4 regions of the Variovorax sp. GW821-FHT09D07 genome follow, and region 4 is predicted to be linked to each of the others. Evidence: predicted binding sites of a transcription regulator. Region 4 holds the regulator's gene; each other region holds the start of a gene.
The links. The regulator sigma-54, encoded in region 4, starts transcription at its own class of promoters, with help from an activator protein. The targets are predictions, from matches to a motif close to TGGCANGNAANCTGCTTT.
Positions count from the first base shown of each region.

Region 1: a site for sigma-54 is predicted at 1,135-1,152, ahead of nirB (nitrite reductase large subunit NirB). Genes of this name have one in related genera too.
Region 2: a site for sigma-54 is predicted at 977-994, ahead of AC07OX_RS23270 (TorF family putative porin). Genes of this name have one in related genera too.
Region 3: a site for sigma-54 is predicted at 1,328-1,345, ahead of AC07OX_RS06010 (nitrate- and nitrite sensing domain-containing protein). Genes of this name have one in related genera too.

Region 1 is NZ_JBWKOY010000006.1:43,091-45,284, reverse strand. Features, by position in the region: gene AC07OX_RS21470 (2-hydroxychromene-2-carboxylate isomerase) at 1-160, opposite strand, end outside; gene AC07OX_RS21465 (DUF1289 domain-containing protein) at 157-426, opposite strand; gene AC07OX_RS21460 (YbaK/EbsC family protein) at 423-911, opposite strand; gene nirB (nitrite reductase large subunit NirB) at 1,362-2,194, shown strand, end outside.
Region 2 is NZ_JBWKOY010000007.1:100,687-102,880, forward strand. Features, by position in the region: gene AC07OX_RS23265 (YifB family Mg chelatase-like AAA ATPase) at 1-820, opposite strand, end outside; gene AC07OX_RS23270 (TorF family putative porin) at 1,038-1,904, shown strand; gene glnK (P-II family nitrogen regulator) at 1,975-2,194, shown strand, end outside.
Region 3 is NZ_JBWKOY010000001.1:1,313,972-1,316,165, forward strand. Features, by position in the region: gene AC07OX_RS06000 (alpha/beta hydrolase) at 1-279, shown strand, start outside; gene tsaD (tRNA (adenosine(37)-N6)-threonylcarbamoyltransferase complex transferase subunit TsaD) at 215-1,276, opposite strand; gene AC07OX_RS06010 (nitrate- and nitrite sensing domain-containing protein) at 1,377-2,194, shown strand, end outside.
Region 4 is NZ_JBWKOY010000012.1:66,455-68,648, forward strand. Features, by position in the region: gene lptB (LPS export ABC transporter ATP-binding protein) at 1-89, shown strand, start outside; gene rpoN (RNA polymerase factor sigma-54) at 107-1,696, shown strand; gene AC07OX_RS28925 (phospholipase D family protein) at 1,707-2,194, shown strand, end outside.

The sequences.
Region 1 (2,194 bases), on a different contig from region 4:
CGGCCGGCCCGAGCTGGCCGTGGTGCTTGAGCAGCGCGCCCAGCAGCACCGGCTTGTAGGCCACGCTCACGCTCAGGCCTTCGAGCGCCTCGGGCAGGTGCTCGAACGCCAGGTGCGCGTAGGGCGAGATGAAATCGAGATAGAAGTCGATGTGCTTCATGCGTCGTGGTCTCCTGTGGTGGGTTCGGGCACGCGCCAGATGCCGGCCTGGGCCCGCAGTTCGATCGCGCGCCACACCTGGCGGCGGCTGTCGTCTTCCATCTTGCTCCAGCCGGCGATCTCGGGAATGGTGCGCAGGCACCCTTCGCAGAAGCCGCTCAGGCGGTCCATGCGGCACACCGACGAGCACGGCGAGGGCACCTCGCCGTCCATGCGCTGCACGGTGCCTGCGCGCTCGGCGAGCGCATGCGCTTCGTCGAAGTTCACACCACGTCGGCCACCGGCGCGCCGGTGAGCTTCTCTAAATCGGTCGGGTGCAGCTGGAACACCGCGTGCGGGTGGCCCGCGGCGGCCCAGATTTCCTCGAAGCGGAACAGCTCGCGGTCGATCAGCACCACCGGCTTGGTCACATGGCCCACCGGCGACACGCCGCCGATGGTGAAGCCGGTGCGCGCCTTCACGAAGTCGGCGTCGGCGCGGCCGGTCTTGCCGACGATGGCATCGACCTTCTTCTCGTCGACGCGCTTGTCGCCCGAGGTGATGACCAGCACCGCCGCCTCGTCGCTCTTGCGGCGGAAGATGATGCTCTTGGCGATCTGCCCGACCGAGATGCCGAGCGCGTCGGCGGCCTGCTGCGCGGTGCGGCAGGCGTCGTCGAGCATGCGGGGCGCATGGGGGTGGCCGGCGTCCTGCAGCACGCGGGAGACGCGCTGGACACCTTCAGGGAGGGAATGGAGTTCGGAGCCGCACATGGCAAGTTCTTCGGGGTTCGTGGAGGGCGTTCGCCCTGCGTTGCAAGGCCCCGAGCATACGGAAAAGCCCCGCGCGCCGGCGCCGCCGCCCCCATCCGCCCTTCAACCCCGGCGCACCAATGCGGAGAGCGCCGGCGCACGACGCACGTGCGCGGCGTGCCGGCGCCGGTCCGCTTTCGGTGCGCCACCGGCCGATGAGCCCCGCCACAAGGGCTTTTGAGCGCGGCACGCTTATTGCTGAACAGGGTTGCGACCCACCGGCTTCTGCGGCGGGTTCGCAGTGCCTCCGCTAACGACGGCGGGGTTCAAGCGCACCGATGGCCGCCCGCCGCCGGTTCGTCTGCTCCAACCCATTTCGCATCCGTTCCGTCGCGGGGGCCCCAACGACGCTGTCTGTTCGACAGCGGCTGCGGGGGCGCCTTCCAGGGCCGGTTGCGTGCAGGACCCCCAATGAAGATCGCAGTCATCGGCCACGGCATGGTCGGCCACAAGTTCCTCGAGCAACTCCACACGCTCGGCATTCCCGGCGCACAGGTCACCGTGCTGTGCGAAGAGCCGCGCCCGGCCTACGACCGGGTGCACCTGTCCGAATACTTCTCCGGCAAGACGGCCGACGACCTGTCGCTGGTCGAGCCCGGCTTCTTCGAGCGCAGCGGCTTCACGCTGCGCCTGGCCGCGCGGGCCGTGGCCGTCGAGCGGCGCAACAACACCGTCACCACGGCCGACGGCGAGGTGATCGCCTACGACAAGCTGGTGCTGGCCACCGGCTCCAACCCCTTCGTGCCGGCCGTGCCGGGCCGCGACCGGCCGAACTGCTTTGTCTACCGCACCATCGAGGACCTGGACGCCATGAAGGCCTGCGGCGCCAGGTCGCGCAGCGGCGTGGTGGTGGGCGGCGGCCTGCTGGGCCTGGAATGCGCCAAGGCGCTGCGCGACATGGGCCTGGAGACGCACGTGGTCGAGTTCGCGCCGCGCCTGATGGCGGTGCAAGTCGACGAAGGCGGCGGCCGTGCATTGCGCGGCAGCATCGAGGCGCTGGGCCTGCACGTGCACACCGGCCGCAACACGGTGGAGATCGTCGACGGCGCGAGCGCGCGGCACCGCATGGTGTTCGCCGACGGCACGCACCTGGAGACCGACATGATCGTGTTCTCCGCCGGCATCCGCCCGCGCGACGAACTGGCGCGCCAGAGCCTGCTGGCCGTGGGCCCGCGCGGCGGCGTGGCGATCGACAGCCACTGCCGCACCAGCGACCGCAACGTCTACGCCATCGGCGAATGCGC
Region 2 (2,194 bases), on a different contig from region 4:
TCATCCAGCGCTCGGGCGCCAGCCGGCCGTCGAGGCTGGCGATGGCCGCGCTCTCCAGTGCCTCGTCCACGTTCATCGGCGGCAGCAGGCCGGCGAAGCGGTGCGCCAGCATCGACTTGCCCGAGCCCGGCTCGCCCACCATGAGCAGGCTGTGGCCGCCGGCCGCGGCAATCTCGAGGGCGCGCTTGGCGCCGGTGTGGCCCTTGACGTCGGCCAGGTCGGCATAGCGCGGGGCGCCGTCGCCGGGCGCGGCGCGCACGCGGGTCCAGCCGTCGTCGCTCGCGTCGACCGGCCCGCCGCCGCTGGCGACGAACTGGCGCACCACGTCGAGCAGGTGCCGGGCGCCGTACACCTGCGCGCCGGGCACCAGCGCGGCCTCCTGGGCGCTGTCCAGGGGCAGCACCAGCCGCACGGCCGTGCCTTGCGCGTAGGTGGCCACGGCCATCGCGAGCGCGCCGCGCACGGGGCGCAGTTCGCCCGACAGCGAGAGCTCGCCGGCGAACTCGTGGCCGGCGAGGCGGGCGTTCTCGATCTGCCCGCTGGCCGCGAGGATGCCCAGGGCGATGGGCAGGTCGAAGCGGCCCGAGTCCTTCGGCAGGTCGGCGGGCGCCAGATTGACCACGATCTTCTTGTTGGTCGGAAATTCGAGCCCGGCGTTCTGGATCGCCGAGCGCACGCGCTCGCGTGCTTCCTTGACCTCGGTCTCGGCCAGCCCGACCAGCGTGAAGCTCGGCAGGCCGTTCGCCAGATGCACCTCGACCGTGACGGCGGCGGCCTCCAGGCCGAGCAAGGCGCGGCTTTGCACCAAAGACAGACTCATTTTTCTCCCTCTCCCCAAGTTGGTGCGCCTGCGACGTGCAAGCCCAGGACCGTGCAGCGTGCAAGCGTGTGCAACTGCCGGAAACAGGGCTTGTAACGATTTGGCGCTCATCGCCGGACACCTGCGCCCTCTGGCCGGGGCGGTATTCGTGCAGTTTGGCACGCTCCCTGCTTTGAGGGTGCTCAGGTCCAACAACACACTTGCGAGGAGTTCCCTGATGACGCACCGTACCGCCGCCCAGGCGTTGATCGTTCTGGCCACTGCACTGACCGCCTCGGGCGCCGCCATGGCCCAGGCCGCCGACGCCGCCGCACCGGCGCCCGCGCCCCTGCTCACGGGCAATGTCTCGCTGACCACGAACTACAAGTTCCGCGGCCAGGACCAGGACATGATCGGCAAGAACGACTACGCCAAGACCAAGGGCTTCAAGCCCGCCATCCAGGGCGGCTTCGACTACGCCTTCGGCGACAGCGGCTTCTACATCGGCAACTGGAACTCCAGCGTCAACTGGCTCAAGGGCAACAGCATCGAGAGCGACCTGTACGGCGGCTACAAGTTCAAGGCCGGCCCGGTCGACATGGACGTGGGTGCGCTCACCTACATCTACCCGGGCAACTCGGTGGGCAACACCACCGAGCTGTACGTGGGCGCCACCTACGCCAACGACAGCTTCGGCTCGTTCACGGCCAAGTACTCGCACACGGTGTCCAAGGACTACTTCGGCTACGCCGGTGCCAAGACGGGCTCGGGCCTGAAGGGCCGCAACACCGGCTACCTGAACCTGGCCTACAGCAAGGAGATCGTGCCCAAGGTCACGCTCAAGGCCGCCGTCGGCTTCACCAACATGTCCAGCGACATCCGCAGCCTGGGCTACAAGAGCTACGTGGACTACAACATCGGCGCCACCTACGACTTCGGCAGCGGCCTGACGCTCACCGGCTCGGTGCAGGGCGCCAACAAGAAGTCCAACTACCAGGTCGTGGCCTACCCGGGCATCGAGATCCCCGACTTCGGCACCTTCGGCACCACCTACTACTCGCCCAACAAGGCACGCTTCATCCTCACGCTGACGAAGACGCTGTAATCGACAGAACAACCAGGCGCGGCCCACGTTGCCGCGCCGCCTTTCATCCATCCAGAAGGAGCAACTCATCATGAAGCTGGTCACAGCCATCATCAAACCGTTCAAGCTCGACGAGGTGCGCGAAGCGCTCTCGGCCATCGGCGTGCAGGGCATCACCGTCACGGAAGTGAAGGGCTTCGGTCGCCAGAAGGGCCACACCGAGCTGTACCGCGGCGCCGAGTACGTGGTCGACTTCCTGCCCAAGGTGAAGATCGAGGCGGCCATCTCCGACGAGCTGGTCGACCGCGTGA
Region 3 (2,194 bases), on a different contig from region 4:
CCGAAGCCTTCCCAGGACCTGCCGCCGCTGTACCTGGGCTTCGGCCTGGCCGACCGCTTTGCCAGCAACCACAAGCTGCTGGCGGACGCCCTGCCGCCGGGGCGCGTGTTCACGACCGAAGGCGGCCACGACTGGCCCGAGTGGCGCCAGCTGTGGCGCAACGTGCTCGACGTGCTGCCGCTGCCCTCGCTGGGGCGTGCACGGCCGCAGCCGGCTACACGGTTTCCGGCAGCGGCGTCTCGGGCGTCATCAGCGATGCCATCGGCCATCGCGGCTTGACGTCGAAGGCGTAGCGCTCCGAGGCCTGCGACAGGCCTGATTGCAGACGCATCGCGGCGGCCATGGCGATCATGGCGCCGTTGTCGGTGCACAGATGCAGCTCGGGGTAATGCACGCGCACCTTGCGCTTGGCGCAGGCCGCGTTCAGTTGCTCGCGCAGGTTCTTGTTGGCCCCCACGCCGCCGGCCACCACCAGCCGCTTCAGGCCGGTCTGGTCCAGCGCCGCGAGCGACTTCTTCAGCAGCACTTCGACGATCGCCGCCTGCGTGGAGGCGGCCAGGTCGGCCTTGCGCGCCTCGAGCTGGTCGCCGAGCTTCTTGGCCTGCGTGAGCACGGCCGTCTTCAGGCCGGCAAACGAAAAGTCGAGGTCGCCGCTGTGCAGCAGCGGGCGCGGCAGCTTGAAGGCCGCGGCGTCGCCCTCTTCGGCCAGCTTCGCGAGCCAGGGGCCGCCGGGGTACGGCAGGCCCATGAGCTTGGCGCTCTTATCGAAGGCCTCGCCGGCCGCGTCGTCGATGGTCTCGCCGAGCAGTTCGTAGCGGCCCACGCCGTCGACCCGCATCAGCTGCGTGTGACCACCCGACACCAGCAGCGCCACGAACGGAAATTCGGGCGGATCGGCGCTCAGGAACGGCGACAGCAGATGCCCTTCGAGGTGATGCACCCCCAGCACCGGCTTGCCCAGCGCCACACCCAGTGCGCAGGCCACGCCCGCGCCCACGAGCAGCGCACCGGCCAGGCCCGGGCCGCGCGTGTAGGCCACCACGTCGATCTCGGCCAGCGAGCGCCCGGCCTCGGCCATGACGGCTTCGGTGAGCGGCAGCACGCGACGGATGTGGTCGCGGCTGGCCAGCTCGGGCACCACGCCGCCGTAGGCCTGGTGCATGGCGATCTGGCTGTGCAGCGCGTGCGAACGCAGCAGCGGCAGCGCGTCGCCGTGCGACTCGACCAGCGCCACGCCGGTCTCGTCGCAGGATGATTCGATTCCCAACAAGAGCATGGCGCCGAGTGTAGGGGCCGCCCGCCGGCGGCGCCGGCGAAGGGGCAAGCGAGGCACGGAAGTTGCACGAGCGGAAGGCGCCCCTTCCGCGCCCCCACGAATGACTTCCGGCCTGAGCTTCCTGATCGCCGCGCGCCGATGCGAGATCGACGCGCTGGACCAGCTCGCGCGCACCAGCGAGCTGGTCGGCGCCATCGGGCGGCTCGTGCATGCGCTGCAGCGAGAGCGCGGCATGTCGAACGTGTTCCTGGCCTCGCACGGCGGGCGCTTCGCCGACCAGCGCGCACCGCAGATCGCCGAATGCCTGGCGCTCGAGCAGCAGGTGCGCGCCGGCTTCGACCGGCTCGAGGCCGAGCACCACCGCGCGGTGGGCGCCGGCCACGGCGCGCGCCTGTTCAGCCGCATCGCCTGGGTGCTGCCCGGCCTGGACGCCCTGCCCGCGCTGCGCCGGCGCATCGACGCGCTCGAGCTCCAGCCCGCGCAGGCCGTGGCCGCCTTCGCCAAGCTGGTGGCCGGCCTGCTGGCCGTGGTGTTCGAGGCGGCCGACGGCGCCACCGACCCCGAGATCTCGCGCCTGCTGGTGGCGATGTTCAACTTCATGCAGGGCAAGGAGTTCGCCGGCCAGGAGCGCGCCTTCGGCGCCGCCGCGCTCGCGCTGGGCCGGGGCGACGACGCGCAGCGCCAGCAGTGGCGCCACCTCATCGAGTCGCAGGAGCGCTGCTTCCAGGTGTTCATCGATTTCTCGGGCGACGCGGTGCGCACGCTGTGGCACGACAGCCAGTCGGACGCCGTGCTGGCCGAACTCGAACGCCTGCGCCGCAAGGGCGCCACCTCGGTGCCGGCCGACGCGCTGCTGAGCCAGGCCTGGTTCGACTGCTGCACGCGGCGCATCGACGCCATGCAGACGGTCGAGAACCG
Region 4 (2,194 bases):
GGCACGTGCTGGCACAAGGCACACCCTCGGAGATCGTCGACAACGCCGAGGTACGCAGGGTGTACCTGGGCGAGCACTTCCGCATGTAAGGGAGGGTCGGGTCTCCATGAAGCAAGGGCTGTCCCTTCGCGTCTCGCAGCATCTGGCGCTGACGCCACAGCTGCAGCAGTCCATTCGCCTGCTCCAGCTCTCCACGCTCGAGTTGAGCCAGGAGGTCGAGCAGATGCTGGACGAGAACCCGTTCCTCGAACGCACCGCGGAAGAAGCGGCGCGCGAGGAATTCGGGCTGGACACGGCCGATGCGCCGGTGCCGCGCGACGACGCGGGCGAGGGCGAGGCCGAGTTCACGCCGTCCGCCGCCAGCACGTCCTCCACGTCCAGCGACACCACCTCCTCGACCCCCGACACCGACGGCCCCGCCGCCGAGATCGCCGAGCGCGAGCCCGACTGGGAAGGCGACGGCACCGTCGACATGGCGCCCGACGACAGCGAGTGGGGCAGCGATGCACCCGCACGCCAGAACAACCTGGGCGACGACGAGCGTGCCGACGCCACCGAGCTCGCGCGCAGCCAGGAGTCGCTGCAGTCCTTCCTGCACCGCCAGGCGCTGAGCCTGCGGCTCAATGAAAACGACTGCGCCGCGCTGCGCTTCCTGATCGAGTCGCTCAACGACGACGGCTACCTCGAAGACTCGCTGCCCGCGCTGGCCTCGGGCCTGGCGGGCGACGACAACGACCAGTTCGACGACCTCGTGCACCACTTCCAGGTGGCGCTGGGCCTGCTGCAGAGCCTGGAGCCGGTCGGCGTCGGTGCGCGCGACCTGGGCGAATGCCTGAGCATCCAGCTGAAGGCGCTCGCCAGCGAAGACGAGACCGAGGCCGAAGCGCTCATCCGCAAGACCGCCATCGCGATCTGCAAGCAGCCGATGGAGCTGCTCGCGCGGCGCGACTTCAAGCGCCTGGCCACGCTCACGCGCACCAACGAAGAGCTGGTGCGCTCGGCGCTGCAAGTCATTGCGCGGCTCGAACCCAAGCCAGGGCGCCGCTTTGTCGACGTCGAGCGCAACATCGTCATTCCCGACGTGATCGTGACCAAGACCGGGCGCGGCACGAACGTGAAGTTCCGCGTCATGCTGAACCCCGAGGTCATGCCGCGCCTGCGCGTGCACGACATCTACGCCGGGGCGCTCAAGTCGCACAAGGGCGAGGGCAGCCAGGCGCTGTCGCAGCGGCTGCAGGAGGCGCGCTGGTTCATCAAGAACATCCAGCAGCGCTTCGACACCATCCTGCGCGTGAGCAACGCCATCGTCGAGCGCCAGAAGAGCTACTTCGTGCACGGCGAGCTGGCCATGCGCCCGCTGGTGCTGCGCGAGATCGCCGACGAGCTGGGCCTGCACGAGTCGACCATCTCGCGCGTGACCACCGCCAAGTACATGGCCACGCCCTTCGGCACGGTCGAGCTCAAGTACTTCTTCGGCTCGGCGCTGGGCACCGAGACCGGCGGCAACGCGTCGAGCACCGCGGTGCGCGCGCTGATCAAGCAGTTCGTGAGTTCGGAAAGCATCAAGAAGCCGCTGTCCGACAGCCAGATTTCCGAGATGCTGAAAGAGCAGGGCATCGAGTGCGCGCGCCGCACCGTCGCCAAGTACCGCGAGGCCTTGCGCATCGCACCGGCCAACCTGCGCAAAGCCCTGTAGAAAGCCCACGATGACCCGTCGCCTGCTGTCGCGCTGGGGGCATTGGGTCTTCGCCCTCGTGGCTGCATCGCTGTTCGCCGGCTGTGCCACCTTGCCCGACGAGGCACCGCGCCCGCCCACCAAGGCCATCGCCGTCTCGGCCGACACCGCGCTCGGCAAGATCGCGCTGGCCTCGCAGCCCGACCCCGACCTCAGCGGCTTTCGCCTGATGCCCGGCGGCGATTTCGCCTTCGACACGCGGCTGCAGCTGGCGCGCCGCGCGCAGCGCACGCTCGACGTGCAGTACTACCAGATCGAGAACGACGAGACCGGCCGCTACCTGCTGCGCACCCTGCGCGATGCGGCCCAGCGCGGCGTGCGCGTGCGCCTGTTGATGGACGACCTGTACACCTCGGGCGAAGACGAGCTGCTGCTCGGCCTGGCCGCCACGCCGAACGTGGAGCTGCGCCTGTTCAACCCGTTCCCGGCCGGGCGCGGCAGCCTGCTCAAGCGCTTCAC